DNA from 4 places in the Paenibacillus sp. W2I17 genome. Region 1 is predicted to be linked to each of the others. Evidence: predicted binding sites of a transcription regulator. Region 1 holds the regulator's gene; each other region holds the start of a gene.
What was found. Region 1 encodes Rex, which represses fermentation and respiration genes when NADH is low (regulators of the CRP and FNR family bind a similar motif). Its sites were predicted from a motif close to TTGTGAAATATTTCACAA; they were not measured.
Positions count from the first base shown of each region.

Region 2: a site for Rex is predicted at 4,494-4,511, ahead of QF041_RS22965 (formate/nitrite transporter family protein). Genes of this name have one in related genera too.
Region 3: a site for Rex is predicted at 2,041-2,058, ahead of nirB (nitrite reductase large subunit NirB). Genes of this name have one in related genera too.
Region 4: a site for Rex is predicted at 3,394-3,411, ahead of QF041_RS05500 (cytochrome ubiquinol oxidase subunit I). Genes of this name have one in related genera too.

Region 1 is NZ_JAUSXM010000001.1:211,007-218,975, forward strand. Features, by position in the region: gene QF041_RS01080 (tetratricopeptide repeat protein) at 1-336, shown strand, start outside; gene dinG (ATP-dependent DNA helicase DinG) at 478-3,339, shown strand; gene QF041_RS01090 (redox-sensing transcriptional repressor Rex) at 3,558-4,211, shown strand; gene QF041_RS01095 (amidohydrolase) at 4,198-5,505, shown strand; gene QF041_RS01100 (cell wall elongation regulator TseB-like domain-containing protein) at 5,545-6,075, shown strand; gene QF041_RS01105 (hypothetical protein) at 6,377-6,904, shown strand; gene QF041_RS01110 (AAA family ATPase) at 6,897-7,969, shown strand, end outside.
Region 2 is NZ_JAUSXM010000001.1:5,120,151-5,128,119, forward strand. Features, by position in the region: gene QF041_RS22940 (GAP1-N2 domain-containing protein) at 1-253, shown strand, start outside; gene QF041_RS22945 (ABC transporter ATP-binding protein) at 872-1,756, shown strand; gene QF041_RS22950 (hypothetical protein) at 1,761-2,024, shown strand; gene QF041_RS22955 (glutathione peroxidase) at 1,997-2,476, shown strand; gene QF041_RS22960 (FAD-dependent oxidoreductase) at 2,885-4,246, shown strand; gene QF041_RS22965 (formate/nitrite transporter family protein) at 4,620-5,471, shown strand; gene QF041_RS22970 (molybdopterin-containing oxidoreductase family protein) at 5,895-7,958, shown strand.
Region 3 is NZ_JAUSXM010000001.1:6,618,805-6,626,773, reverse strand. Features, by position in the region: gene QF041_RS29440 (M42 family metallopeptidase) at 1-451, shown strand, start outside; gene QF041_RS29435 (hypothetical protein) at 613-933, shown strand; gene QF041_RS29430 (metal-dependent hydrolase) at 1,165-1,872, opposite strand; gene nirB (nitrite reductase large subunit NirB) at 2,148-4,577, shown strand; gene nirD (nitrite reductase small subunit NirD) at 4,636-4,962, shown strand; gene QF041_RS29415 (formate/nitrite transporter family protein) at 5,012-5,794, shown strand; gene QF041_RS29410 (YfbR-like 5'-deoxynucleotidase) at 6,003-6,632, shown strand; gene QF041_RS29405 (response regulator transcription factor) at 6,633-7,442, opposite strand; gene QF041_RS29400 (cache domain-containing sensor histidine kinase) at 7,447-7,969, opposite strand, start outside.
Region 4 is NZ_JAUSXM010000001.1:1,254,333-1,262,301, reverse strand. Features, by position in the region: gene QF041_RS05520 (hypothetical protein) at 1-21, shown strand, start outside; gene QF041_RS05515 (GNAT family N-acetyltransferase) at 110-676, opposite strand; gene QF041_RS05510 (LysR family transcriptional regulator) at 701-1,582, opposite strand; gene QF041_RS05505 (MFS transporter) at 1,695-3,089, shown strand; gene QF041_RS05500 (cytochrome ubiquinol oxidase subunit I) at 3,489-4,853, shown strand; gene QF041_RS05495 (cytochrome d ubiquinol oxidase subunit II) at 4,853-5,866, shown strand; gene cydD (thiol reductant ABC exporter subunit CydD) at 5,881-7,704, shown strand; gene cydC (thiol reductant ABC exporter subunit CydC) at 7,701-7,969, shown strand, end outside.

The DNA.
Region 1 (7,969 bases):
ATGCAGTTCTCCCGGGTTGTGACCGACCATCCGGAGAGTGCATTGACTCGTTTTTACCTGGCGCTCGCGTATCTGAATCTGGAACAAATGGCTGAAGCCGGGACACATTTGCAGCAGATCATGTACCTTAAGGGTTCACCTCGCTTAAAAGGGCTTGTATGTAACGCCCTGGGCTGTATTCAAGCCAAGCTTGCGAATCCCGAAGCTGCATGTTCACTCTTTGCACAGGCCCTTCAGTATGACCCGACATTGACCGAACCACTGTACAACATGGAAGCTTGCAGGTTGAACAGGGGAAAATTGCAATATGCTAATCAGCTGACGACCCTTCATTAAGCGGGAATTCGGCGACAAAAAACGGTGTTCCCTCCTTTGGCATAGCGGCGGGGACACCGCTTTTTTGTCAGTTAATTTTCAAATCCCCTTTTTTTTGCTATGCTGTAACATAGACTGGAATGGAAGGGACCGTACATTGCAATGAAATTTGCCGTATTGGATTTCGAAACAACCGGCACGCAGTCCGACGGTGAGATTATACAGGCCGGACTTGCCATCATAGATCATGACTACAGCATAACTCAAATATATAGTTCTTATGTGAACCCCGGTGTACCGATTCCCCCGTTTATTTCGGGGTTGACGGGTATTACCGATGAAGATGTAGCGGACGCTCCTTCACTCGAAGAGATGATGATGGAGATGGTTCCGCTGCTTAATGATGTGGTGCTTGTTGGACACAACGTCGCTTTTGATTTTCACTTTTTGCAGAATGCTCTTGACCGTTGCGGTTATTTGCCGTTCACTGGCCGCATTCTGGACACGATTGATTTTCTGAAGATTACATTCCCATCACTGGGTTCTTATCAACTCGGTTATGTGTCTTCCGAATTTGGATTTCAACATGATCGCCCTCACCAGGCAGACAGTGATGCACTGGCGACAGCCTATGTGCTGCTAAAGTGTCTGGATGAGTTAAAGGAATTACCGCTCATAACGATTCAGCGCCTCAGTGACCTGTTTGCACCAGAAGACAGTGACTTGGGTTGGTTCTTGGACGGAATGCGCAGTGAGAAGGAAGCAGAGCCGATTCAGGATCTGGACGGACATACCTATTATCGTCAGCTTGCTCTTAATGTAAGTGATTGGACCGATATTGGTGCACCACGCGATGAGCGGGAGGCTAACCCCCTTGATGGTGTAAGCTTCGAACAGTTTATGGACCAGGTTCGGGAGAACCTGAAGGATACACTAGATCATTACGAAGAGCGTGAAGCGCAGACTCAGATGTTCAGCAGTGTAAGGCAAGCCCTGGATGAAGAGAAACATCTCTTGATCGAAGCAGGAACAGGCACTGGTAAATCTCTGGGTTATCTGTTGCCTGCTATTTACGAAAGTGTGAAGCAGGAACAGAAAGTTATGGTTAGCACGCATACAATCAATCTGCAGGAGCAATTGAGAGAGCGGGACATTCCGATGCTTACCCAAGTGGTTCCATTCCCGTTTAAAGCTGCTGTCTTCAAAGGACGTGGACATTACCTGTGCCTGCGCAAATTTGAACACAAAATCAATAAACGTGAATTCGCCACACCTAAAGAGGATTATTTCACAGCAGCTCAGATGATTGTCTGGCTTACGCAGACCGAAACCGGAGATGATGAGGAACTTAACCTTAGCGGACGCGGAGGGGACTTCTGGGAGACGGTACAGAGCGAATCTGAGTCTTGTCTGGGAAGATCATGTCCATGGTTCCGCAAATGTTTCTACCATCGTGCCAAACATGAGGCAGGGTTGTCTGATATCGTAATCACCAATCACTCCAAATTATTTACGGATGTGAAAGCCGCGCATCAGCTGCTGCCAGCCTATGAGAGTCTTGTGATCGACGAGGCACATCATCTGGAGGATGTCGCTGGTAAACATCTTGGAATGCATATGAAATATTTCACCTTGGTTCATACACTGACCCGCCTATTTAAAGACAGTCGTAATGGTCAGCTGCCTATGCTTCGTTCGCAGTTATCCGGGCATGAAAATTCGGTGCAATGGGGCTCCATGGTGGATCAGATGTTCCCGCTCGCTCTTGAAGTTAAGGAGCTGTGGGATCGTATGAGCGATGCCTTGTTCGGTCTGTTGCCTGAACGAAGTGATGCTTCACCGGGAGAGACGGGGCAATTTTCACTGCGTCTGAAAGCATCTCAGAAACCTGCAAAATGGCAGGAGTTGCAGGATCTGGAGAACCAGATCTATGTGACTCTGGGCGATTTGGTTCGAAAAGGGGACAAATTGCTGCTTGAGGTGAAAGAGGATCAGGATGATTATCAATCGGATAGTTTGATCACGGACATTACAGGATTGCTGAAAGATCTGACCACATTGAAGGAGAATCTACGTTTCTTCATGCGTATGGATGATGCTAAAACGGTATACTGGATGGAAGCCAGCGGCCAGTTCCGCAGCAAATCTCTCCAGCTGTATGCCGTACCTGTAGATGTCAGTGCACAACTTAAGGATTTATTTTTTGATAAAAAGAAAAGTGTTGTGCTTACATCAGCTACGCTTTCAGTGGATAAGTCATTCCAGTTCATGATTGAGCAGCTTGGCTTACAGGAAGCCTCTGAGAATAATCGGCTGTTAACGTCGATGTTGCCATCACCTTTCAACTATCGCGATCAGGCACTTCTGGTGATTCCGCGTGATTTCCCAAGTGTGAAGGGAAGTGTGGGTGATGCGCACTTTGTTAATATGCTGGTGCAATCACTCGCAGAGACGGCAATTGCTACGCGTGGACGCATGATGGTTCTGTTTACTTCATACAAGATGCTGCGACAGGTCTATGATCCGCTGAAGGAGGCGCTATCTGGTAACGACATCTCGTTGCTTGGGCAAGGCGTTGACAGTGGAAGTCGTTCCAAATTGACTCGCAGGTTCCAAGATGCCAAAGCAACGGTACTTTTGGGCACAAGCAGCTTCTGGGAGGGTGTAGATATCCCGGGAGAGGCCCTAACCTGTCTCGCTATTGTTCGACTGCCTTTCCAGCCACCGAATCATCCGTTGGTGGAAGCCAAGAGTGAGCTGCTTCAGCAACAGAAGAAAAATCCGTTCATGAAACTGTCCGTGCCGCAAGCGGTCATTCGTTTCAAACAGGGATTTGGCCGGTTGGTGCGTACAGCGAAGGACAGAGGAATTGTCATTGTTTATGATACACGGGTGATTGAAGCGTACTATGGTAAATTCTTTTTATATTCATTACCTGGTCCCAAAATGGAACACATGCTCACGGAGCAGATGGTTCCACGAATTACCGATTGGTTGGAAAAACCTGCTAATGAACAAAAATAATGGTTGTTTTGTTCGTTATATCATTGCATGAAACTATTGTTTGGCGTTAAACTTTATTAGATATTCCCGTATCCGATTAAAGCAGTTGCACGCAAGAACTTATAACCTAAATTACAAGGAGCATTCTGTATAAAATGTCACGTTTATCTTTGAGTTTATACAGAATGCTCATCTTTTCATCTATTATTTTATCGTGGCCTTGGTAAGGGGGAGCAAGAATGAAATCGGATAAAATTTCGGAAGCGGTGGTACGACGTCTGCCTGTATACTTGCGTTATTTGAACGAGTTGCATCAGCGTGAGGTGGCTACTGTTTCTTCTCAAGAGCTTGGACAGAGGCTGGATCTGAATCCGGCCCAAATTCGTAAAGACCTGGCTTACTTCGGTGATTTTGGTCGTAAAGGGATCGGGTATGATGTATCCTATTTGATCGAGAAAATTCGTCACATTCTAAAAATCGATCAGCAAATTAATGTAGCTCTGGTAGGAGCGGGTAATCTCGGTCAAGCCTTGTCCAACTACAACGCATATCTGAAAGACAACATGAAGATTGTTGCTGTATTTGATGCATATGGACCGAAGATTGGTAGTCAAATCAACAGTTTGACGGTAAAACCAATGGATGAATTGACGGAAGCGGTTAAAACGGAAAACATCCGCATCGGTATTATTACGGTTCCGGATACGGAAGCCCAAAATGTAGCGGATCAGCTTATTGAATCCGGAATCGAAGCGATCCTTAATTTTGCACCAACCATTCTAAAAACACCGCCGCATATCCGCATTCACCATGCTGACTTTACAACGGATCTGCTTAGTTTGGCCTATTACTTGGAGACTGGAAAGGACGACGAGGAAGATGACAACAAATAGATGGGTAATTCACAACGGCAAATTTGCCGTTAATGAAGGCGGCACAACATGGAACGTGGTTCAAGGATACATGGTTGTTGAGGATGACAAGATTGTGCATATTGGTGAGACATTGCCGGATGGAGACAAAAATAGTACCAAAGTAGATGGAAAAGGACTGTTCTTCCTGCCGGGTCTGATCAATACGCATGGTCATGCAGCAATGTCGTTGCTCAGAGGGCACGGAGACGATCTTGCGTTGCAAGTATGGTTGCAGGAAAAAATGTGGCCGATGGAAGCGAAAATGACTTCAGAAGATGTATATTGGGGAACCTCGCTATCGGTGCTTGAAATGTTGAAAGGCGGAACTACAGCGTTCTTGGACATGTACGATCACATGGATCAAGTTGCCAAAGTTGTGGAGCAATCCGGCGTTAGAGCAGCACTGGCACGTGGTGTAATCGGACTGTGCTCGGAAGAAGAGCAACTGCGGAAGCTGGAGGAGTCGGCAGCGTTTGCACGTGAGTGGAATGGACAGGCAGATGGTCGCATTACAACCGTAATCTCGCCACATGCACCATATACATGCCCTCCTGACTACATAGAGAAGCTTGTGCAGGTCGCGAACGATCTGAACCTTCCTCTCCATACACATATGTCTGAAACGCTTCGTGAAGTGGAGCAGAACGTGGCTGATTATGGACTGCGTCCTGTGGCACATTTGGAGAAACTGGGCTTTTTCTCCCGTCCATCTCTGGTTGCACATGCGGTGCATCTTAATGACGAAGAAATTGAAATTTTGGCCCGTCATGATGTGGCTGTATCCCATAACCCGGGAAGTAACCTGAAACTCGCTTCCGGTGTTGCGCGGGTACCTGCGTTGCTGAAAGCAGGAGTTACCGTGTCACTCGGAACAGACGGACCGGCAAGCAACAACAACCTGGATATGTTCGAGGAAATGAGACTGGCTGCATTGATCCACAAAGGTGTATCTGGTGACCCGACGGCAGTACCAGCAGGCGAAGCGTTACTACTCGGAACGTCATATGGTGCCAAATCTATCTTCTTGAACAATACCGGAGCGCTTCAGGTCGGCATGAAGGCTGATTTTATCGCCCTTGACATTGAACAGGCACATTTCTATCCACATACAGACCTGATCTCACATACGATCTACTCGGCTTCTGCCAAAGATGTTGAGCACGTATGGGTGGATGGAAAACAAGTGGTGAAACATGGCGAATGTCTGACGCTGGATGAAGAACGCATTTTGCGTGAGTCTCAATTGGCATTTGATGGTCTGCTTGCTCGTTAATTGCAGGACAGAGCATCATAGGGAAAGGAAGTTCGGCTTTTGAAGAAAAAAAAGAAGTGGATATGGATTTCGCTGCTTGCACTAGTTCTGATTCTGTTTGGACTTCAGCGTTATTACGTCTATGTCACACAGGACCAACGTAAGGAAGAAGCGCTCGCCATACAAGCAGCACAGAAGCAACTGGGCATTACATCCTATGATGAATTGCGCAAGTACATCTGGGGAGACAAAGAAGGCTCTGACAACATCTACTGGACCCTGATCGGCAAAAATAAGGATAACCAGGATGTTATGGTCTGGGTTAAATTCGATGCAAACAATCAACCGGCTACGGGGGCAAACGCTGTACACAGTGAGCTGCTGCAGAATGGCATGTCCGAAGCGCAGATCCGCAATCGCTTCAGTTCTGAAGTTCCTGCCGGCGAGATTAAACGAATCATGCCCGGAGTTGTGAATGGAATATATGTGTGGCAAGTGTATTATAAAGACGGTACGCATAACCACTATCGCTTTTATCGTTTTAGCAACGGAGAACAGGTGGACCTGGTCTATACACTCCCGAACAGCTAGAACAAATAGAGCGACATAACTAGAGAATTAAAGAAATGAAAGAACCGGCAGACGGATATCCGACTGAACCGGTTCTTTGTGTTGTCTGTAAACATTCTTGATTTAAATAGTTAAAATTAATAATTTATTCATATTTTCACCTTCGAAAATGTATATACGATGTGATATACTCAGATATGTACTCAAAGTTACATTCAAAAACAAACAAACCTGTCGAAATTCTCGCAGGAGTCAATGTGCACATATTCGTATATACCAATAAGCCAGTAGGTTAGGCCAAAATCTGGGAGGGGTAATTCACTTGAAGCTAAAAGTATTGCCTATTGCTTTAACTGCCGTCATTTCAGCCGTTGTGTTGTTTGGAGGTTGGTTTGTATATCGTCAGGTGGCCGTGCAGAATCCGATTGAAAAGATGGTTACCCAGTACGATGGAGTCAATGACGTTCAATTAACTATTAACCGCGATGACGTACAATTGAAACTGGATCTGCAACCTGATGTTGATTTGGGCAGACTGGTACAATATATTCACAAAGAAGGACAGACATTAATTGGAACACGTTCACTAAAGTTGGATGTTGTGGATCATTCCAGTGAAGCACTGGAAAGTTGGTGGGGGGATGCGATGTTTACCGTAGCTCAGGCGATGGAGAACAAGCAATACACCGAGATTACACCAACGTTGTCAAAGATGGCGACGAATGGAATTAAGGTAAATACAGCGATGGATGACAACAATGTATATGTCAGTCTCAGAGACGGAGATGCCAGCAAGTTTATTATTCTGCCGCGTGTGCCCGGTCAGATAGGAGTGTGGCCTAATGCCTAAATGGACAAAAGAAGTTGCCATCGGATTTTTTCCCGTATTGATTATTTTCCTTGCTTTTACTGGTGTTAATATTGTTCCGATTCTGATTGCAGCGGTACTTGTCGGAGCTTTGCTGTTCATGATGCAAATGCGTGGCGGGATTACAGTAGGCGCTGCACAGGAACGTAAACGGAAGAAAAAAGGACCTTCCAAGCTTACTTTTGAAGAAATTGGCGGACAGGACAGTGCCAAGCAGGAATTGCGTGAAGCGCTTGACTTTCTCATCAAACATGAAGAAATTCGGAAGTTTGGGATTCGTCCGTTAAAAGGGATCTTGCTGACGGGCCCTCCAGGGACAGGGAAAACGTTGATGGCCAAGGCTGCTGCCCATTACACCGATTCTGTTTTTGTAGCAGCATCGGGTAGTGAGTTCGTGGAAATGTATGTTGGTGTGGGTGCCAGCAGAATTCGGGATTTGTTCAAGGACGCGAGGACCCGTGCCACCAAGGAAAATAAGGAAAACGCTATTATCTTTATCGATGAAATCGATGTCATCGGGGGTAAACGTGAAGGTGGTCAACAGCGTGAATATGATCAGACCCTGAATCAGCTCCTGACGGAAATGGATGGGATCTATTCTTCCGATACGCCAAGAATTCTGGTTATCGCTGCAACGAACCGTAAAGAGATGCTGGATAGCGCCCTGACGCGACCGGGACGTTTTGACCGCCACATTCAAGTGGACTTGCCTGACAAAAAGGGTAGAAAGCATATTCTGGAACTGCATGCGGTGAATAAACCTCTGATGAAGGAAGTTAATCTGGAGAAAACAGCTGAAGAATCGTATGGTTTCTCCGGTGCACAGCTCGAAAGTGTGATGAACGAAGCAGCTATATACGCTATGCGGGACGGGATGTTAAACATTGAACAGCGGCATTTGTCCATGGCTATTGATAAGGTCATGATGGGTGAGAAGACAGACCGTGAGTCCAGTGTGGAAGAGAAGAAAAGGGTCGCCATTCATGAATTGGGACATGCCATTATGGCAGAACTCGTTCGCCCAGGCAGTGTTAGTCAGGTGGCACT
Region 2 (7,969 bases), 4.9 Mb from region 1:
TGGAGACACGGATCAAGGTACGGATGCAGATCAAGCTACTGGTTCCACATCACCTGACACATCTGTATCCAATGAACAGGATGCGGATGCGACCACTCCTGCACAGATGTCTATTGGAGAGGTGGATCGCCTCTATCCGTATGGATTGCAGATCGATCTTCCAGCGAATATGGATGCCGAGAGCATTGTCAGTGTGAAGAGTACGCAGGGCGAGATGACTATAATCCAATTGATGCCGCAGCCTAAGCTCTAAGTTATTTTATATGAACATGTTGCATAGATTCATTAAGTGTCTTTTGATCCAATAATGAAAAAAGCTGACTTCATACCATAACAAATGAGAGTATGTTAGATGACCTTGAACTTTAGATTTCAAGGTCATCTTTTTTTTATTTGATATGGCGGCTGAATAGATTGAACTAACATTTACACAAAAACGGAGAGGGCAGAAATAACCTGAAGAAGTGAAACGTTCGCCTTTATCCCCGGATTTACCCCCTAAAAAGGATAAAAAAATCTGGGGATAACAGCGATCGGAAGGTTGTTCTGTCATCGGAGTGGCCACATTCACAATTCAGACACAAAATTTGCGATTCAAGAGTTTGAAAGACAGTGAGAAGTGATAAAGTGCGCGGAATGAATGAGAAAAGATCTCATGTGTACTTGGGAAAAGAGCGGGATTTCTGCTACAGAAAGACCAAATAAAGCACGAAAAGAGAAGAAAATTTGGTTTTTTATGTTGACAAATGATAATGATTATCAGTATCTTTAGTGTAGAAGATATTTGCGTCGGAAATCACAGAATTACAATTTCGTTTTTGTTGTCATAGCCGGATTACATAACCGGGATAAATGAGAGAGGGATGATCGCATGTTTCGTCTGGAGACGACCAAGCTGGATATCGCTTATGAGGAAAGACTAATTGTAGAGGATCTGAATATTCAGATTCCCCAAGGAAAAATTACAGCACTTGTTGGAGCCAATGGTTCAGGGAAGTCAACCATCCTGAAAACGATGGCACGTATTATGGCTCCAAAAGCAGGTAATGTATTGCTCGACGGGAAGTCCATCCATAAACAGTCCACGCGTGAAGTTGCCAAGCAGCTTGCGATTTTGCCACAGAATCCAACAGCCCCTGAAGGTCTTACCGTTACTGAACTGGTATCGTATGGTCGCTTTCCTTATCAAAAAGGATTTGGATCCATGCGTGCGGAAGATAAACGTATGATTGAATGGGCTATCGAAGTGACAGCCATGACTGAATTCCATGATCGTCCGATTGATCAACTGTCCGGTGGACAGCGTCAACGTGCCTGGATTGCTATGGCACTTGCACAAGAAACAGATATCCTTTTCCTGGACGAGCCGACTACGTTCCTGGATATGGCTCACCAGCTTGAAGTACTGCAACTGTTAGAGCAGCTGAATGCCACAGCTAACCGTACCATTGTTATGGTTGTGCATGACTTGAATCATGCTTCCCGCTACGCACATCACATGATTGGTATCAAAAAAGGTAAAGCCATCGCTCATGGTTCACCTGTGGAAGTTATGAACTCAGATGTACTTCGTGAAGTATTCAACATTGAAGCAGATATCGTGATTGATCCGCGTTCCGGTGTACCGCTCTGCTTGCCTTACGCTCTTGCAGGCGAACGCCAGCAATCGAAGACGCCAGAGCAGCTGGTCATGAACAGTGCGATGGTTCATGCTGGAGGACGGACAGAACCACGTGTTCAAGCGACAGGAAGTTAACGAAATGGGCCATATGTGGTCCTTACATTATAGAATGAAGCCGCTGTGCGCTATCGCAGGCGGCTCTTTTGCATTCATGGGGAATTTGCAACGCATGGGAGCAATGGAATATGGGCAGACCCGGGATTTGGTAATCGCATCGGATCAGGTCTATAATAATAAGACAGGCTGTGAGTTCATTGGTTATGCCAACGTGCTCGCAACAGCCCAAACCAACATATGTCATGGGAGGAATCAGTCATGTCCGTATATTCATATCAGGCGGTAACCACCGCGAACCAAGAAGTCTCACTGGATCTGTATCAAGGTAAGGTATTGGTCATTGCCAATACAGCCAGCAAGTGTGGGCTGACCCCGCAATACGGTGAATTGCAAAAGCTTTATGATCGTTATCGCGATCAAGGCTTGGTTGTACTGGGTTTCCCTTGTAACCAGTTTGGAGGGCAGGAGCCAGGTACAAGTGAGGAAGCGGAATCATTTTGCCAGATTAACTATGGTGTGAATTTCCCGGTGTTTGCCAAGGTAGATGTGAATGGTGAGGACACTCATCCCCTGTTCCAATACCTGAAGGAGCAACAACCTGGCGTAGGTGAAACAAGCGACATCCAATGGAACTTCACCAAGTTCCTTGTTAACCGTGAAGGTGAAGTGGTAGGTCGTGTTGAACCGAAAGAATCTCCGGAGACAATGATTGCAGATATCGAGAAATTGCTCGGTTAATACATGAACGTTTAAGAAGCCTGTCCTTGCATAAGCAAGGATAGGCTTCTTTGATTATTTTATATACGTGGCTTTATTCTCTTCACAGGTAGGAGTTGGCCCCATAGACGCCTCTCTCTTTATGCGCCGATACAGGGATCGCGGAAGCCATTACATAGCATAATCCGATCCAAATCCGGGGACAATGAAATCAATACAATGAGGGGAAAAAGGCTTAAAATACAGGGAATGACCTCCTTCGACAAACTTTTTTTGCTCAACCTATTGCAATGTGAAAAATATCACATTATAATGAGTGTATAAAGTGAAATAAATCACATACACAGTTTCGAACAAGAAGTGAAATGTTTCACAACCATAACAACCCTATATTCAAACTCATTTATATATTTCGAGGAGGAACTCTTAATGAAAATCGCAGTTATCGGATGTACACACGCAGGGACCGCAGCCATCGTAAATACCGCCAAATTATACCCGGATGCTACCATCACCGTGTATGAGCGCAATGACAATATCTCCTTCCTATCTTGTGGCATTGCGCTCTACGTAGGTGGAGTTGTGAAAGACCCTGACGGTTTGTTCTATTCTTCGCCTAATCAACTGGCAGAGCTTGGTGTTGAGACCAAGATGCTTCATGAAGTAACAGCAGTCGATGCCGAGGGTCATACCCTTCAGGCTAAAAACCTGCAAACCGGGGAAGAATTTGAAGATACGTTTGACAAACTGATCGTGACAACGGGTTCATGGCCTGTCGTTCCAAAGCTTGAAGGCATCGAGATGGATAACATTTTACTTTGTAAAAACTACAATCACTCCAACACGATTATTGAAAAAGCCAAAGATGCCAAACGTGTTACTGTTGTAGGTGCAGGATATATCGGCGTAGAGCTGGTGGAAGCTTTCCAAATGAATGGCAAGGAAGTTACCCTGATCGACAGTGTGGACCGTATTTTGAACAAATACCTGGACCCTGAATTCACGGATGCGATCGAAGATACGTTGACTGGACGCGGCATCAAGCTAGCTCTCGGTCAAACGGTACAGAAGTTTACTGGAGAGAATGGCAAAGTGACTAAGGTGATCACGTCCAAAGGAGAGTTTGAAACCGATCTGGTTATTCTGTGCATTGGTTTCCGTCCAAATACAGAGCTGCTCAAAGGCCAAGTGGATATGCTGCCAAACGGCGCAATCATCGTGGATAAATATATGCAAACGAGTCAAAAAGACGTCTTCGCTGCGGGTGACAGCTGTGCTATTCATTACAACCCAACAGGCAAAGCATCTTACATTCCACTGGCAACCAACGCCGTACGGATGGGTACACTTGTAGCCCGCAACCTGGTTCGTCCTACGACACCGTATATGGGTACACAAGGAACATCGGGTATCAAGATTTATGAGCAAAATATCGCGGGTACCGGGATGACGGAAACGTCTGCTGCTGACGAAGGTCTGATTGTTGAATCTGTCGTACTGGAAGACAGCTACCGTCCGGAGTTCATGCCAACGGCTGAGAAACTGTTGCTTAAAGTGGTGTATGAGCAGGCTACTCGTCGGATCGTTGGAGCACAGGTGATGTCTCAGGTTGATCTGACCCAATCGATTAATACGATCTCGGTCTGCATCCAAAACAACATGACCGTAGATGAGCTGGCCTTCATCGACTTTTTCTTCCAGCCACATTACAACAAACCATGGAACTTCCTGAACACGGCGGGTCTGCAAGCACTGCCTCCAATAGAAGTGAAAGCACCAGCAATGGTGTAAGGGAGCAGAATAGATGGTTGAACAGAGAGCATGATAAACGCCATACGAAGATAAGTCATGCTTATGCGTAAATATGAGGTGTAAAATAACTGCCAGGATTACGAAACAAGGCGGATGATTATAAAGGATAAAGAAGACTGGCGATTATATCGTCAGTCTTTTTTGTGATTTTTAGCTACAAAGGGCCTTACTATACTCTTCTGTCATAACTATTCCAAGATACTCTTAAGTATCTTTTTAAACAACATTGTGATAATTTGCACAAAGTTATGTTTAGGACCGAGATACAATTAGGATATGGTATTCAACGCATAACTAATGAATTTCAGATGGTTTTATCCAATGATGAACAATGAAGGAGAGGATGAATGATATGGCAGCAAAAACACCTCTTGAGGTTGCACAATATACGGCGCAAACTGGCATGAAGAAGGCTCAATATCCGGTATCTTCTGTACTGGTGCTCAGTTTTCTGGCAGGGGCTTTTATTGCGCTGGGTTTTCTATTGGATATTCGGGTGATTGCTTCTGCGCCGGCAGAGTGGGGAAGTCTCGTCAATCTGATTGGAGCAGCAGTGTTCCCGGTTGGATTAATCTTGGTACTCATAGGTGGTGGTGAGTTGCTGACGGGAAACATGATGGCCGTTCCACTTGCAACGATTGCACGGAAATTATCCGTGGGTAGCATGCTGAAAAATCTAACCTTAGTGACGATTGGTAATTTTGTTGGAGCTTTGTTTGTCGCGTACGCGTTTGGACATGTGCTGGGTCTGACCGGAGAGGGTGTATATCTGGCGAAAGTAGTGGATATGGCTGGGCATAAGCTGCATGACGGTTTCCTGCAAGCTTTCATCTCTGGCATCGGCTGTAACTGGCTGGTGGCACTTGCCGTGTGGCTATCTTATGCTTCGGATACGATGAGTGGCAAGGTACTGGGCATTTGGTTTCCAACGATGGCATTTGTGGCGATTGGATTCCAGCACGTTGTGGCCAATATGTTCCTCATCCCGGCGGCAATCTTCGAAGGACATTATTCGTGGGGTCAATATGTGATGAATTTCATTCCGGTATGGCTCGGGAATCTGACTGGAGGTGCTCTGTTTGTAGCTGCAGCCTATTGGGTGGTGTACCTGCGCCAAGCTGAGCCGAAAGTGAAACCGGAGGTAGCAACGTCGATCGAACCTATGGAGACGGAGGCTAGAGTGATGTTGAGCAAACAAGCATAGTGGGCACAGCGAGGTATGGATACACGTATATTAGAAGTGAAGACGATTCTGATCTTGCTCGGTTCATGGCGAATATGCTGTGACGGAACAGGGCGGGATCGTTTTTTGTATGGGTTCTTGTTGGAGTTTAACGCAAAATAAATTCGCCATGACAAGGTTCGGGGGAACGAAACCTGTTCATGGCGAATTTCGGGAGTGGTCCATGATATGGCATGAGGAGGAAGTGGGGAAACACTAGCCTAATGCCTTATTTTTAATTTACCCCTGAATTCTGAAGTTGAATCAAACTCAAAAACATTTTTTTGAAAATAATTTAAAGCCGCTATAGCGGCGAATATGAAGTAAAAACATACTGTTCTCTTTACGCGATAACCTCGAAGAAGATATGATAGAGGGATAGCTTTTATAGAGGGGAGCCTTACGATGATCGATCAGGAGAATGGTATATTTGCGGCGGTGTGCCCGCTCGACTGTCCGGACACTTGTGGTCTGTTATTACATAAAGAGAACGGCAAAATTGTGAAGGTGGCAGGCAATCCGGATCATCCGATAACCAAGGGTGCCATCTGTAATAAAGTTAGGAATATGACTGAGCGGGTGTATCACCCCGAGCGTCTACAATATCCGATGAAACGTGTAGGAGCCAAAGGTGAAGGCAAGTTCGAACGAATTAGTTGGGATGAAGCGATTCGCGAGATTACGACCAAATTCACTGCATTGTCCGAAACCTACGGCCCGGAGAGCATCCTGCCCTACAGCTTTTACGGTAACATGGGCATTCTCGGCGTAGACGGTATGGATCGGCGTTTCTTCAATGCGCTAGGTGCGAGTGTACTGGAGCAGACGATCTGTAACTCCGCTGGAAATACCGGCTGGAAATATACGATGGGTGCCAATCGGGGAACGGTGCCGGAAGATACGGAGCATGCAGATCTCATCCTGGTGTGGGGTGGTAATATCGTCAGTACCAATATGCACCAGGTCGTTTTGGCGGAGAAAGCACGCAAGAAAGGCGCCAAGATCGTCGTCATCGACGTTCACCGCAATCGTACCGCACAGTGGGGCGACTGGTTTATTCCGCTGTATCCGGGCACGGACAGTGCACTGGCGCTAGGATTGATGTATGTGTTGTTCGAACGGGGACTAACGGATGAAGCGTTTATGCAAAAGTATACGATAGGTCATGAGGCGCTGCGTGATCATGTCCGTAGTTACACCCCTGAACGTGTTGCACGCATTACTGGCGTACCGGAGGAAACCATTGTGGAGCTGGCCGAACTATACGGCAACGCACAGGCAGCCCATATTCACATCGGCAATGGCCTCCAGCACCATGATAATGGGGGCATGAATGTACGTAGCGTTGCATGTCTGCCCGCCATTACAGGGCAATGGCTGAAGCAAGGCGGCGGTGCCGTTCGCACCAACAGCTACGCGAGCACGAATAGCGACGCGCTGGAGCGTCCGGAACTGCGGCAGAATCCTGAGCCGCGGGTGGTGAACATGAACCGGATTGGTGAAGCGCTGCTGGAAGCGGAGCAGCCGATCCGGGCCATGATGGTCTACTGCAGCAACCCACTGGTGGTGGCACCGGATACTGAACGAGTGGAGCGAGGTTTTGCACGGGAAGATCTATTCACGGTTGTACATGATCTGTTCATGACGGATACGGCGAAATATGCAGATATCATCTTGCCAGCCACATCTTCATTTGAAGCGACGGACCTGTACACCTCTTATTGGCATCAGTACGTTCATCTGCAAGAGCCGGTGATTGCACCGATTGGGGAGAGCAAGAGCAATGTGGAACTGTTCTCACTGCTTGGGCAGGCTATGGGGTACGATTCTGCAATCTTCGGAGAAACACCGGAACAGATGATTGAGGACGCACTTCAGGGCACAGGCAACCCCTACATGAATGGGGTCACGTTGGAAGGACTGAAGGAACATCGATTCGTGAAGCTGGATATGACGCCACATGCTACATATCTGGATCAGCTGCCCACACCTTCAGGCAAAATTGAATTATATTCGGAGACGATGGAACAGAGAGGGCTTCCGCCGCTCCCTACCTATAGTGCTTTGGTTGAAGGATACGATGGGGAGAATCCGGCTGGACCTGCCGATACGTATCCATTGATGTTCCTGTCGCCGCCAAACCATAATTTCCTGAACTCCACCTTTGGTAATTCAGCCAAACATCAGCGTTTGGAAAAGATGCCTCTATTGCAGATACACCCCGAGGACGCCATCCGTAGAAACCTGGAAGATGGAGATGCAGTGGTCGTATGGAATGATCGTGGGCGCATTGAACTTACCGCCAAGGTGAGTGAAGCCATGCTGCCGGGAACAGTGATTAGCCAAGGCTTATGGTGGGATGGTGACGGGAAGAAGCAGCGGGCGAATTCACTGACGTCCAATCGGTTGTCGGACATGGGGAACGGGGCTACCTTCTTCTCGGCCACTGTTGAAGTGAAGCGTCAATGAGTGTGCTTGCA
Region 3 (7,969 bases), 6.4 Mb from region 1:
AACGGTTCAGGAAGAACTGGGGCTTCGCGGTGCACGTACGGCGGCCAATCTGATTCAGCCTGATATCTTCTTTGCACTTGACTGTAGCGCGGCGAATGATATGACAGGTGACAAACAGTCGTTTGGACATATCGGAGAAGGCGCATTGCTTCGTATTTTTGACCCGGGTATGTTCACCCATCGCGGAATGGTGGAATATGTTCAAGATACGGCTTCATCCAATCAGATTAAAATGCAGTATTTCATCTCACCAGGTGGTACCGATGCAGGTCAAGTTCACCTGAGTGGAATTGGTGTACCATCAACAGTTATTGGTATCTGCGCTCGTTATATCCACACCTCTTCTTCCATCATTCATACGGATGACTACGATGCGGCCAAAGAGCTGATTGTGAAGCTGGTCAAAGGTCTTGATCGGACAACGATGAATACCATAATTAATAACGCGTAACAGTTGACAAGAGACCTCCTAACTATGTCGGGAGGTCTCTTTTTTATATCCACAACGATATCAGTTAGACACGTAGATTAATAGGCCGAACATTATAGGGAATTACACATAAGATACAATAACGGAAGATGAATTAAACACCAAGCAGCGGGGGACCTGTTATGGCAGTGAGAAGGAATGGAAAATCGAATAAAAGTTCCAAAAAAACAAATGCCGCAAACACCCTTCTCAATGGCAACCTTAAAGGAAGAAATCTGGAACTTATCGTTGCAGCATTACTGGTAAGTGGGAAGTTAAGAGTGGATGCGGTCACGTTGTTTCGAGAAGCTACACTGGTCGTTGAACTGGTCGGACAATATAAAACGTTACAAACTATTACACCATCGAATCAAGACAAACTGGTGCAATTCCTCGATGAGATCGGTGGCGATATGACGTTGAATGACGTTATACGGGCTTTCCAACAGAGAATCAATTCCTAAACGCCAAGAAATGAGGTTGAAGTGATGTCTGACTTTGACGGAAATGGGTTCGCTGAGCTACTGATCATTGTCATTCTTGTTGTTTTATTTGTATTCGGTTCTTCCGATATTGACGACCTGACTGATTCTCCTTCTCAATCCTGAATTGGCTAGGTTATTACGATCCATTCATTATGAAATCCATACCTGTAAACGCCAGCCCACAATATGCGGGCTGGCGTTTTTGGATGGCTATAGAAATAGCGGTGAGAATGCAATCCAGGCCAAAATAAGAGTAAGCACAATGCAGACATTCTCTACAACGGCCCCACGCTTGGTCCCTGTACTCATCAGATTCACCCGTATGCGCCACTTGAGCGGTGGTAACGGACGAATACCCCGATTGGTTAGTGAATCGGCCAACAGATGCATCGCATATGCAGTTCCTCCGGCTACCCAGATCTCCGGTCCCTGCTGCTGGGTCGTGCTGTACAACAAGCCCGCCCATATTGCGGTTCCGTACAGGGTATGTGTCAGTCCCCTATGAGTCAGTGTGGTGCAGAGCATTAACAAACTGCCTGCAATCAAGTTCCACGGTGCAAACGCGTGACCATAGAAGACCAGCCCGAGTCCAATCGCAAACATCAACACTTTGCGAAGCGAACGCGAAGGCAGGAATGACACAAGCGCAATGAGGATAGCAAGCAACAGGTTCCATGGTTTGGCATGAACATAGAAGTACACAAATACAGCTGTGGGCAACAGAATCGTCTGTAACAATCTGATCAGACTGTTAGGCAAGGCTCTGGATACCAGCAGCGAATTTGGCTCATCAATGTCAGGCAATAACGAACCAATCAGAGCAACCGTAACTGCCGGCGCAGTCACCGGCATACCGGCCAACTGCAGAACAGAAAGCGACACGCCTGTCCCGATAATAAGGTGGGATCTTCCCATCATGATGCAAAAACGTCCTTTCGAAGAAATCGGGAACAATACGGCCCAGTTCCGATTTTACAACGAAAACAAAATAAGAACAATAGTTCGCATTTCTTATTTGTATGAAAATAAATATAACTTTCTGTGATGGGGCTCACATTATTATATTTATGACTCTTTTATCTTTATTAGTGAATTAAATCACATAAACTGTCGTCAACTACTTGTATAATTTCAAATATAAACCACTAAAATTTTGAGTAATGTACAGCGTCTATCCAAGGAGGCACATACACATGAACGGAAAAAAAGAGAACCTCATTATCATTGGTAACGGTATGGCAGGAATCAGTACCGTTGAGCAAATTTTGAAATTAACATCGCGATTTGATATTACTGTTTTTGGCACAGAGCCCTATCCTAACTACAATCGCATTATGTTGTCTTATGTACTGGAAGGAAGCAAAACACTGGATGACATCGTACTGAATGATCTCCACTGGTATCAGGATTATGGTATTACCCTCCATACAGGAACAACCGTAACCCGAATTGATTCGGATACCCATGAGGTTGTGACAGAGGATGGAACTCGCTTCCCTTATGACAAAATCATCATTGCGACAGGCTCTAACTCCTTTATTCTCCCAGTACCTGGACATGACAAAGAAGGTGTTGTCGGTTTCCGTGATATCGCCGATTGTAATGTCATGCTGGAAGCTGCTAAGCAGTATAAACGAGCGGCCGTTATCGGAGGCGGACTGCTAGGCCTTGAAGCTGCCAAAGGGTTGGTACAACTTGGCATGGAAGTTACCGTAGTGCACTTGATGCAGGATCTGATGGAGCGTCAGCTTGATCCGCAAGCTTCAGCCATGTTGAAGGCGGAACTCGAACGTCAGGGTATCCGGTTCAAATTGGGTGCGCAGACTTCCGAACTGCTGGGCGGCGAACGGGTTGAAGGGATACGTTTTGCAGATGATACGGTTCTAAATGTTGATTTTGTGGTCATGGCTGTAGGCATTAAACCCAATACGGCTGTAGCCCGCGAAAGCGGTATGGAAGTCAACCGGGGTATTGTCGTGGATGACTATATGCAGACTTCACTTGAGAATGTGTACTCGGTCGGGGAATGTACAGAGCACCGCGGGGTATGTTACGGCCTCGTTGCCCCATTGTTCGAGCAAGGTATGATTCTCGCGAAACATATCTGCGGGGTTGAAACGGCTCCTTATGAAGGTTCTGTAGTATCTACGAAATTGAAAATTTCGGGTGTAGACGTCTTTTCAACCGGTGAATTTATCGACAGTCCAGAGCACACCGTCATTTCGCACAAAGATGACTGGAAACGGACTTACAAAAAAATTCTGCTTCGTGACAATAAAATGGTCGGTGCCGTGCTCTTCGGTGACATTACGGATTCTGCCGAATTGCAGAAGCTGATCAAACAACAGACTGAAATGACCGAAGAATTGTACGGTTCACTCATGGGTACAGGCTGCGGTGGTCATAAGAAAGCAACCTCTGTTGGAACGATGCCCGAGGACGAGATCGTCTGTGGATGTAACGGGGTAACCAAAGGAACCATTGTTGATGTCATTACAAACCAGGGCCTTACCACTGTAGATGAAATCAAAGCCTGTACCGGTGCAACCCGCTCTTGCGGTGGGTGTAAACCGGTTGTGGAACAGATTCTGCAATATGTACTTGGAGACAGTTTCAGCAGTGGAGCCAAACAGGGAATATGCGGATGTACTTCCATGGGACGGGATGAGATTGTAGCCGAGATTCGTGCAAAGGGATTACAAACGACCAAAGAGGTCATGAATGTACTGGGTTGGAGTCAACCTGAAGGTTGTTCCAAATGTCGTCCGGCGATCAACTACTACCTTGGCATGATTGCACCAGATACACACGAAGATGAGAAAGAATCCCGTTTTGTTAATGAACGTATGAACGCGAATATTCAAAAGGATGGAACGTATACGGTTGTACCTCGGATGTATGGCGGGGTGACTACACCAGCGGACCTCAAACGAATCGCTGACGTATCAGTCAAATATGATGTGAAAGCAGTCAAAGTTACCGGTGGTCAGCGTCTCGACTTGATTGGTGTCAAAAAAGAAGATTTGACCAAAGTCTGGGCTGAACTGGATATGCCTTCAGGTTATGCTTACGCCAAATCGCTGCGTACGGTCAAAACATGTGTCGGCTCCCAATTCTGCCGATTCGGTACACAGGATTCCATGGCCATGGGCGCTCGCATCGAACGTAAATTCGAACGTCTGGATCTGCCAGCCAAGTTTAAATATGCTGTCAACGGTTGTCCGCGGAACTGTGCAGAGGCATGTACCAAAGATATCGGTATCGTTGGTAACGACGGAGGTTGGGAAATCTTCATTGGTGGTAACGGTGGTATTAAAGCAAGACTGGCTGATTCCCTATGTAAAGTGAAAACGGATGAAGAGTTAATTGAACTGTGCGGAGCCATCATGCAATATTATCGCGAGACAGGTAACTATCTGGAACGGACGTCCGAGTGGGTGGAACGCATGGGTCTGGAGCATATTCGTTCGGTTGTCGTGGATAACCTTGAGGAACGTAAAGCGTTGATGCAGCGGATTGAATTTGCACTTGAGCATGTTGAAGAACCTTGGCAAAAAGCGATTCGCAATGAAGAAGGCCAAAGCAAAATGTTCCATGGTATCGAAGTATCGGCTCGTCCATAAGTAAGCTTGCAAGATTAATACTGCCGGAATGTTAAATATAGATAAGGAGTGGTTTAAGATGACGACAAAACAATCAGGCACCTACTTCCCTGCAGGAGTAGTTGAAGAATTTCTGCCACGAATCGGAAGAGTAGTTGAGATTAAGGACCATCAGCTGGCTGTCTTTCGTGCATCGGATGGTACCATCTTCGCTGCGGATAATCACAACCCCCACCCTAAGGGTGGGCCGCTGGCTGAAGGTATCGTGTCCGGACATTATCTGTACGATCCACTGTATGATTGGAAAATCGACCTGACTACCGGTATTGTGCAAGCACCGGACAACGGTCAAGTACAGATGTATCCGGTGAAAGTAGAGAATGGTCAAGTCTGGATTGCAATATAGCTCCATTGAAACGTTCAAAGATTGATGCAAAATAATGGGGGAAACCGTGATGTATACACCAAGTGTTGAGGGAATTATTGAAGCTGCGGTTAAAAAACGGGACCAAATGAACGCAAGCCTGCCACGTTATATGGTTGCTGCCTTGATGGCTGGTGCCTATGTAGGGCTTGGCATCGTTCTGATCTTCAGTATTGGTGCTCCGCTCCTTGCAGCTCAGTCACCACTGCAAACCATGTTGATGGGCATGTCCTTCGGACTCGCGCTCACGCTGGTCATCTTTGCCGGATCGGAACTTTTTACAGGTAACAATATGTTCTTTACCATGAGTACACTGGCAGGCCGAACCACAGTGAACGATACGCTGAAGAACTGGGGGCTCGTCTTTGTTGGTAACCTGCTCGGCGCAATTCTATTAAGTCTACTCATTGTCGGTAGCGGCCTGTTCAAAATGGCTACGCCGGAACATCTGTTATTCGTTGTCTCTGCCAAAAAGATGGCGGCGCCCGTGTCTGAGTTGTTCTTCCGAGGCATTCTCTGTAACTGGCTCGTCTGTCTGGCGATCTGGATGGCAGCTCGCTCCAAAGAAGATATCGCCAAACTTGTCCTTATCTGGTGGTGTCTGTACGCATTTATCGCAAGTGGTTATGAGCACAGTGTTGCCAATATGACTTTGCTGTCTTTATCCTGGCTGCTGCCAAACCACCCGGATACAATCACAATGGCAGGCTGGTTCCATAACATGATTCCGGTAACGCTTGGTAATATTATCGGCGGTGCCCTCTTTGTTGGAATGGCGTACTGGTATACTTCTCCGGTACGAAAAAAGGCATAATAGTTGACCTATTGCACTTATCTACGTTAGGTAGCATAACATTTGCACAGATGAAGCCACGATGGATGACGAACTCACGTTCAGTCACCCATCGTGGCTTTCTGGCTTCATTTTACATTCAATGTATACATCGTTAATCCGTGGTTAATATAACTGAAGTATAGTCAGTGTATACGCCCACCTAACTTGTAAAGGATGATCTCTTCTTATGGGAATTCATACGTACTTCAGATCACTGAATGATCTTGAACGCATTATTCGGACCCCTGGCAAATTCAAGTTCGAAGAACATTGTGTATCCGCCCATTCCTGGAAAGTGGTTCAGTACGCCAAAACGTTGGCCGATATTGAAGAACAGCAAGGCGTAAGCATTGATTGGAAAAAGTTATACGAGATTACCAGCAGTCATGACTATGGCGAAATCTTCATCGGTGATATCAAGACCCCGGTCAAACATTATTCACTGGAGCTGCGTTCGATGCTGCAAAAGGTGGAAGAAGGCATGGTTGAACATTTTATTAATGAAAATATTCCTGAAGAGTTCCAGCCTATTTTCCGCAGACAGCTGCGTGAGGGCAAAGACCAATCGGTTGAAGGACTGATTCTCGAAGTCGCAGACAAGATGGATCAAGTATATGAAGCCTTTGCTGAGCTCCAACGTGGCAATACGGAGAAAGAATTTATCGTTATGTACCGTTATGCCTTGGTCAAAATCAAAAATATCGACCTCCACTGTGTACAGTATTTCCTGGAACAGATTCTCCCCGACATGATCGAAGAAGGTATCCGCTCCCCGTTTGATATTCGCAAAATAACCGAAGAAGCTCTGGCCCAGTGATTAGCTCAAGTCAACATGGTTCTCATCATCCATGGACAGGGCTTTTTTTCGTTCCTGCAATTGCAGTCGGTACTCGCTAGGGTATATGCCCGTTTTGTTTTTGAAGATCCGGCTGAAATAGTGGGAATCACTATACCCTACCGCTCCACCAATGGTCTTGATATCCATATTCTCGTGAGTGATGAGCATACGCTTCGCTTCATTAATCCGCAGACCTGTCATATATTTCAGTGGAGTCTCCCCCGTCACCTTCTTGAAGCACTTTCCCAGATAGTCCACACTAAAATGCATCTGTCCCGCCATGTCTTGGAGTGTAATCTCATGCATGTAATTCTGCTTCAAATACAACTTAACAGCCTCTGCGATATCCTCCGGCTTCACCTGCTCATCCAGCACGGCACTGACATGGGCAAGCGAATCCACAGCGCTCCCAAGCTTCAATTCCATCGCATCCAGCAGTGTCCGAAGCTGATCTTCCGATAATGGTTTGAGCAGATAGTCCTCCACCTTATAACTGATCGCCTGCCGTGCATATTCGAATTCATGATAACCACTCAGAATGACAATTTTCACATGCGGATAGGCAAAATACAGATGTTTGGCGAGTTCCAATCCATTCATTACCGGCATCTGTATATCAGTTACAACCAGATCAGGTACGGAATGTTCAATGAGCTGTAACGCTTCCTGACCGTTCCTCGCTTCACCAATCACCTCGAACCGGGTATCCAGCTCTCTGAATTTGCGCGAGACATTCCGGCGAATCAAGGCTTCATCTTCCACAATAATCGTTCTATATTTGATTGTCATGGGTTCAGTCATGCTCCTTTCGAATGGAACCTCCTATAGTAATCTGGACACCGCCGGAAGGCTTGTTCGTAATCTGCATGTGGGCTGCTGTGCCATACCATAATTTCAATCGGACCCATATATTCTTGAGTCCCATGCCGTTAATTTCGAGGTCAGGCATTCGCTCCCACTCCTGTGACTGTTCGATGTAATGCATGATCTTGGCAAGTGCCTCGGGTTCCATGCCAGGCCCGTTGTCTTCCACGTGGATCATCCAAGTCTCCTGTACCGCATCCATCTCTCCAGTAATGTTCAGTCTCCATGGAGGGGTATCATCCAGTCCATATTTCATGGCATTTTCGAGTAGTGGTTGTATCATCAGCATCGGAACCTGGATATACTTCATCTCTTCCGGAATATGAAACTCGTAGTGCAGATCATCCTCAAACCTAATCTTCATACACTCCAGATATCGCTCACAATAATCCAATTCTTGAGACAGGGGAACCCCATTCTTTCCCGGAGTAGAAATATAACGCAGCATAGAC
Region 4 (7,969 bases), 1.0 Mb from region 1:
TGGAACAGCTTGGGCGAGTAAGGCGAAGACAGTAATATGGCTGCACCAAGAAGAGCGAACAGGGCAAGCAAGTGCTTTGTTCGCTTTTTTGATTATCGGTGAGATTAGATTAATTAGAATTTTTGTAATACACCAAGTGATCGGTCCATTCATTATTTTCGTGTATAAACCCTTTACGTAGACATTCAAATTCCATACCAACACTCTCTGCCAGTTTCATGGAAGGGGTATTATCCACATTGATATGAGCTTCTATGCGGTGAAATTTCAGATGTTCGAATGCAATATGAAGTGCTTCATTCACTGCTTCTTTCCCATAACCTTTTCGCCAATACTGATTATGGATCGTGTATCCGAAACTTCCCCATTGAAAATGATCTCTCGCCAAGGTTGCAATATCAATCATACCCAGATGTGTACCATCTTGCTTTCTAAATACTCCAAAAACATAAACCGCATCTGTACGCGCTAACTCCTGGTGTCGATCTACCAGATCATGAAACCAATCCAGCGTACATTCACTCATATCCATTTTTCCTTTATCATGACGGTGTTGGGAGGGCAAGCGGTTTTCAAACTCATTCAACCAATTTTCATAGTCGTCTTTCTGTAATGGTCGGATGACTAGCCGTTCTGTCTCTGAAATATGATCAAATTTTTCTGGTTTTAATATCAAAATGACATCTCCTCTGGATTGAATTTATGCTGGTGGCACAGCATTGAAATAGTCCATAACTACGCTGCGAAACTCTAAAGCGGCTTTGGAAATATACCTGTTTTTGTGCGAAAGTAGAGCGATTTCCCGAACGAGTTGGTGTTCCTCTACCTGAAGATATCTAATGCGCTCATGCGGGTTTCTGGCTGTGCTAGGTATAAACGCGAGACCGATCTCCGCCTCCACAAGGGCTGTTAATCTTGCAGGCTCATCCCCTTCATATACATACTTCGGTAGGAAACCAGCGGAATGACATACGGAATCTACCATATCACGAACCCCATACCCTTGCTTCACCCCAACAAACCACTCGTCCTTAAGCTCGGTTAATTGAATGCTGCTTCGGTCTGCATATCGATGACCCATAGGAACAGCGACTACAATCGGGTCGTCATATAATATCTGACATTCGATATCGTCACCTTGAATCGGAGGGGAGGAGAGACAAAAGTCCACCTCGCCCCGATGTAGAAGTCTGGACATGTTTTCTAACGAAACCATTTGCACATGGAACTGAATATCCGGCTTGTTTTTCCGGAATTCCCGCAGTATGCCGGGCAATGTGCTTGCCGTAGTCACTGCCAATTGCAACGTACCCTGATCCGGGTTGGAGAGGTCAGCGATTTCCCGCTTTCCTTGTTCCAATTCAAATAGGGCTTTTTCAGTTCGCTGAAGAAATGTTCTTCCAAAGTCGTTTAGTCGCAGCTTTCTCCCGATTCGATCAAATAAAGGGACTCCCAGGTCGTCCTCTAATCGTTGTATCGTTTTGCTCAGGGAGGATTGCGTGACATGCAGCTTTCCCGCAGCTTCCGTAACATGTTCGCATCGGGCCACTGTCAGGAAATATTTTAGTTGAAGAAGCTCCATTTGCACCATCCCTTCATTCCTTCTAGTTCATCAAATCATAACATATAATGCGTTGGAATAAATGAATGCTTTCAAGTAAGATGACAGCAGAAGAAGAAGGAGTGATGCACCGATGAACGTTCGAAATAAAGGATTGATGTTAGCTGTTGGACTCGGAATCATGTTGAATCCGTTGAATTCCTCCATGATTTCGGTGGCAATCTCCAGGCTACAACAAGTGTATCAACTTAATTTTACAGCCGTTTCGTGGATTATTTTATCATTTTACATTGCCAGTGCTGTCGCTCAACCCGTCATGGGCAAGTGTAGTGATTTGTTTGGCCGCAGGAAGATATTCCTCATGGGTCTTGTTATTGTTTTTGTATCGTCCATGTTAGCTCCGTGGTCTCCCAGTTTTTCGTGGCTTATCGTATTCCGGATCGTTCAATCGATTGGCACAAGCATGATGGTGGCCGTCGGAATGGCGATTGTCAGAATTAACGTGACTGACAAGCAAGCCTCCGCCTTGTCCACCTTGGCTATATTCCTTTCTGGAGCGGCTGCAATTGGACCTTTTATTGGTGGAGTATTGATTCATTGGTGGGACTGGCACAGCATATTCTTCGTTAATATTCCGTTTGTCTTGGCAAGCTTTTGGTTCGCCTGGAAAACAATCCCGAAGGACGAGCAATCTCCGTCTATCTCTGGTCACATGTCCATTCGGCAATGGCTCGCGTTAATTGACGCACCAGGCATCCTGATGTTTACGGTAGCCTTGGTAACTCTGCTCATCGGTTTACTTTCAGTAAATTCCACAGGAGATATTTCAACATGGCATCTGCTGACAGGAGCGATCGGGTTAATCGCACTCGTTATGTTCATTCGACATGAATTAAAAGTAGCCACGCCTTTTATCCCTCTGCGAACGTTTGCCTCATATCCCGAGATGACATGGGTGAATGTGCAATACATGCTGATGAACATCCTGTTTTACGCACTTTTTTTTGGAGTTCCTACGTATTTGAAGCAGGTACGTCATCTCAACGAAGTTCATACAGGAATGAGCATGCTAGCTTTGGGGTTATGTTCAGTCATTATTGCTCCGATCGCAGGGCGCTGGATTGACAGATCAGGATCACGGCCAGCTCTGATCGTATCCGCTTCTTTAATGACATTTGGCTCTATATTGATCCTTGTTATGAATGAAACTTCTCCAATCTTCATAATCATTGTTGCCTTAGCTTTATTTGGCATAAGTAACGGCTTAAACGCGGTCGGCATGCAAGCTGCTCTGTTCAAAAGCACACCCAAAGAAATGATCGGAGTCGCATCGGGTATTTTTAATACATCACGCTACCTGGGGACCATTTTATCGTCGTTATTGATTGGAATTGTTATGGGAGATACATTTAATGTGACAGGATTTCAGATGCTTGGAATCATCCTTACGGTATTAGCTGCATCACTGATCATCATGAGCGTACGTCGTGAGGCAGGTACGGTGAGTCCGGAGCAAGTAAGCAAGTAAAATAGCGAATCTGCCGTGCAATAACACGTTTACACCCAATGAATCAATAGCTCCATTGGGTGTATTTTTTGTTTTTCACCAAGTTGTCAGAAAGAGTTGATCCTTTCTTGAACGTTTAGGGTAGAAGCCGTGTCTTTGATTGAATTAGGTAAAAATAAAGATATAATAATTTTGATTAATAGGCTTGGTTAGTACATTAAGTGCATCAATATCAGATTTTAATAGGCATCCAATGCTTCTTATAATCGGGGGCCAACAGGAGTAAACGCATTATAGGTGTGGCAAGATATCGTCATACCTAACTTTGTGAAATTTTTCGCAACTCTGCATTGAGCTTGGCCAAAGCTGATATTGAATGTTTCTAAATTGAACAGAGATTGAAAGGAGGCAACACAAAGAATGGCTATTGATACGGTTTTATGGAGCAGGCTAGTGACTGGTTTGACGCTCGGGTTCCACGTGATTTTTGCAACGCTTGGTGTCGGCGTACCTTTGATGATTGCTATTGCAGAGTTCATCGGCATTCGGAAGAAGGATCACCATTACATACTTATGGCAAAGAGGTGGTCCAGAGGGTTTGTCATTTCTGTCGCGGTGGGTGTCGTGACAGGCACAGCGATCTCACTACAGTTGGCCTTGGTATGGCCGAATTTTATGAAACTTGCCGGGAATGTCATTGCACTGCCACTATTTATGGAAGTATTTGCATTCTTTTTTGAAGCAATATTCCTGGGCATTTATCTGTACACGTGGGATCGGTTCAAAAATCCGTATATCCACTGGTTGCTGACTATTCCGATTGTCGCCGGGGCAGGCATGTCAGCTGTTTTTATTACAACAGTGAACGGATTCATGAACCAGCCTGAAGGTTTTGTCATGGAAGCAGGTCAATTCATGGCAGTGAACCCCGTGCAAGCGATGATGAATACAGCGACGTTCTCCAAAGTGTTCCATGTATTAAGCTCGGCTTATCTGACAGGAGCTGCTCTGTTAGCAGGAATAGCAGCCTTTGCGATGCTGAGAAAAGGAGTGTCGGCCTACCACAAAAAAGGCTTGAATCTCATGATGGCCGTTGTGCTGGTATTCAGTTTATTAAATTCTTTAGCTGGAGATGTGTCTGCCAAGTTTTTGGCTGAGCATCAGCCGGAGAAGCTCGCAGCTGCCGAGTGGCATTTCGAGACGGAAAGCGGAGCGGATTTGATTTTTTTGGGATGGTTGAATGCAGAACATGAAATTATAGGCGCTCTTCATTTGCCGAAACTGCTCAGTTTCCTTGCCTTTGGAGACTTTAACGCCGAGGTAACCGGGCTGAACGAATTTCCACCAGATGAACACCCGCCCTTACTTGTGCATTATTTGTTTGATCTAATGGCTGGTATTGGATTCGCTCTGCTTGCTATATCAAGTCTGTACTTCCTGTTTGTATTCTGGAAGAAACGTAATCAGTTTAACAAGTGGATGCTTCGTATGGTTGCACTCAGTGCACCGCTTGCTTTTCTGGCTGTTGAGATGGGCTGGTTCTATGCAGAGATCGGGCGGCAGCCATGGATCATCCGAGGTTATATGCGGGTAGAAGAGGCCGCTACTTCTTCACCGAGTGTGAGAATTTTATTTTTCGTCTTCTTGCTTCTCTACATCCTGTTAGGCGTTATGTGTGTCGTCGTACTGAGACGGTTGTTCAATAATAATCCTGCTGAACTCGAGATGGAGAAATGGTTGAAGGAGAAGCATGATCAATCAGCCAAGAAAGGGGATCAGGCCTGATGAGTTATGAATTAATTGGTATTTCGGTACTCTGGCTGTTCTTATACGGCTATCTTATTGTAGCTTCCATCGATTTTGGAGCAGGTTTCTTCGCCTTTTACGCACGCCTGACAAAGCAGGATCACCTGATTAATCGTCTGATCTCCCGTTATCTATCACCGGTCTGGGAGATCACCAATGTATTTTTTGTCTTTTTCTATATTGGTATCGTCGGATTTTTCCCGGACACGGCCTATTATTATGGCTCCGCGCTGCTTGTTCCAGGAAGTATTGCCGTCATTCTACTTGCCATTCGTGGGTCGTTCTATGCTTTCGAAAATTATGGTTCCAAAAAAAGTATCGTGTATTTGTTCTTATACGGAGCTACGGGTCTACTTATTCCGGCGTCATTGTCAGTGGCACTGACATTATCTGAAGGTGGCTTTATTTTGAAACAAGGCGATACGGTTTCCCTCGATTACTGGGCACTATTTACGAATCCATTATCGTGGAGCATCGTTGGACTAGCCATTGTGTCCGTATTGTTCATTAGCGGATCATTTCTCACATTTTACGCTTCTCGCGCAGAGGACCATTCGGCATTGAAGCTGATGCGGAACTATGCTTTGTTCTGGAGCACACCGACCATTATTCTCGCGCTGACTGCATTTATATATTTGGGTCAACACAATGAGCGTCATTTTCAAAATATGATGGATTTATGGTGGCTGCTGGCGCTTTCTGTTGCGTTTTTCATGATTGCCATGTGGCTGTTATATAACGGACGGCGTTACGGATTAGCTTTTATATGCATCATGCTGCAATTTCTCACAGCCTTTTTTGCTTATGGGATAGGGCAATATCCTTACATTCTTGATCCATACATCACCATTCAGAGCAGCGCCACATCACCTGCAATGGGCTTTGCACTCGTCGTTGTGTTTATCGGTGGTCTGTGCCTGTTAATTCCTTCTCTGATTCTGGTCTTCAAACTGTTCCTGTTTGATGCGGATTATGTGAAAGGGAAAAAATAAAGGAGGAGCGTTCAATGAAAAGGAGAGGCAAATCCAATCTGATCTCGCAGCAAATGTCTTTACAACGAAAAAACAGACTTCTCCTTGCGATCATTTCGCTGGCCCTTGGTGTAGCTATTATAAGCCAGGCCACCTTGGTGGCTGAAGCAGTCCAGCGAATCTTTGTAGAGAAAGCTTCCTTTTCATCAGTGATCCTGTTACTTGTCCTATTATTGGCTGTTATGGCCGCACGTTCACTGTTGTCGTATGGTAATGGGAAAGTGGGCTTGCATATGGCAGCACGCGCCAAGACAAATATGCGAGCATCTGTGTTGCAGAACCTGACCCGCGCTTCCATGCCTTCAACCCTGAGTGGACAGACGGGAGGAAAGGTCAGTGTTGCTTTGGATGCTGTGGATGAGGCCGACAGTTATTTCAGTCAGTACATGCCGCGTATGATGGAAGCTGCGATGATCCCGATTCTGATTCTGGTTGTTACATTTACGCAGCACGCCAACACAGGCTGGATTATGCTGTTTACGGCACCATTTATCCCGCTGTTCATGATCTTGGTTGGACTCCAGACAAAGAACAAATCAGAAGAAAAATACGCGCAATTGGCTGAGTTTTCCGGTACATTTCTGGATTCGCTTCAAGGGCTGGTTACGTTGAAAATATTCGGACGGGCTAAAAGTCAGCAACAGGAAATTGAACGCAGCAGTCTGGGGTATCGTGATGCCACCATGGGCATTTTGAAAATTGCATTTACAAATACGTTTATGCTGGAATCGATCGTGATGTTAAGCATCGGTATTGTCGCGCTTGAACTGGCTATTCAGTTACTGGTTTTCAAATCGATGAGCTTCCACACAGCCTTTCTCGTGTTGTTACTCGTCCCTGAGTTTTACAGTCTGTTGAAGAATACAGGAACGGCTTTTCACAGCGGGCGAACCAGTATGGGCGCCATTCGTAAGGTGGAACAGATGCTCGCGGACACTAGTGTCAAGAGCACACAAACGAAGCCTGAAGAAGGACCGGATCAAAGCGAATTAACCGATGTCGATGCAATTGCAAAGACGGAAGAGCTTCGTACAGCTCGTGCCGAGTTGATATCAATGCCACCAACCATTGAACTGAACGATGTCCGATTCCAGTACACACCTGATTCCTTTGGACTTGAGACAGGACAGATCTCGATTGGACCGGGAGAACAGATCGCTATTGTAGGCAAAAGTGGCTCAGGTAAAACCACGCTGCTTCATCTCATTGCCGGTTTACTAAAACCAGATTCGGGAGCGGTTTTGGTTAACGGAAGCCAGCCTTCGCAACATGATGAGGCTGCTTGGTTTGAACGTGTTAGCTACATTACACAGCATCCGTATATTTTTGCAGGTACATTTGCCGAAAATATCGCGATTGGCGCGGGTCGGAATGTCTCCAGAGCTGAAATTGAGCAGGCAGCAGAAGAAGCAGGGCTTGCTGGCGTTGTTGCACAATTGGAGCAGGGCTTGGATACGTTTGTTGGTGAAGGGGGCAGAGGGCTGTCTGGTGGGGAAAAGCAAAGACTTGCTTTGGCACGTGCTTTTCTGAAGCGACCAGCTGTTATTTTGTTCGATGAACCCACCGTAGGACTGGATCTGCACACCGAGCGGGTAATGCAACAATCCATTGCGGCATTAGCCAAAACAGCAACGATGATTACGGTGGCACACCGTTTATATACAATTCAACATGCGGACAACATTTTGTTTATGGACAATGGGGTGTTGGTGGATTCAGGACATCATGAAGCGCTTCTGGCGCGCCTGCCTCAATATGCGGAGATGGTGGATGTACAACGGAAAGGAGGGTTAGCATGAATGAGCTGACGATTCTGTCAAAAGCGATGATTCAGGAGCGCAAGGATATCTTGCTTTCGATATTGGGCGGATTTATCGCCGGCATAGCAGGTGTAGCTCTCTTTTCCGCGAGTGGGTATATGATATCGCAAACGGTATTTGCGCCACCGCTGTATACCTTAATTGTACTCACTTCCATGGTCAAACTGCTTGGTTTCCTTCGAGCGGCAAGTCGCTACGGAGAACGCTTGTATTCCCACAGGGCGACATTCTCCATGCTGAGCCG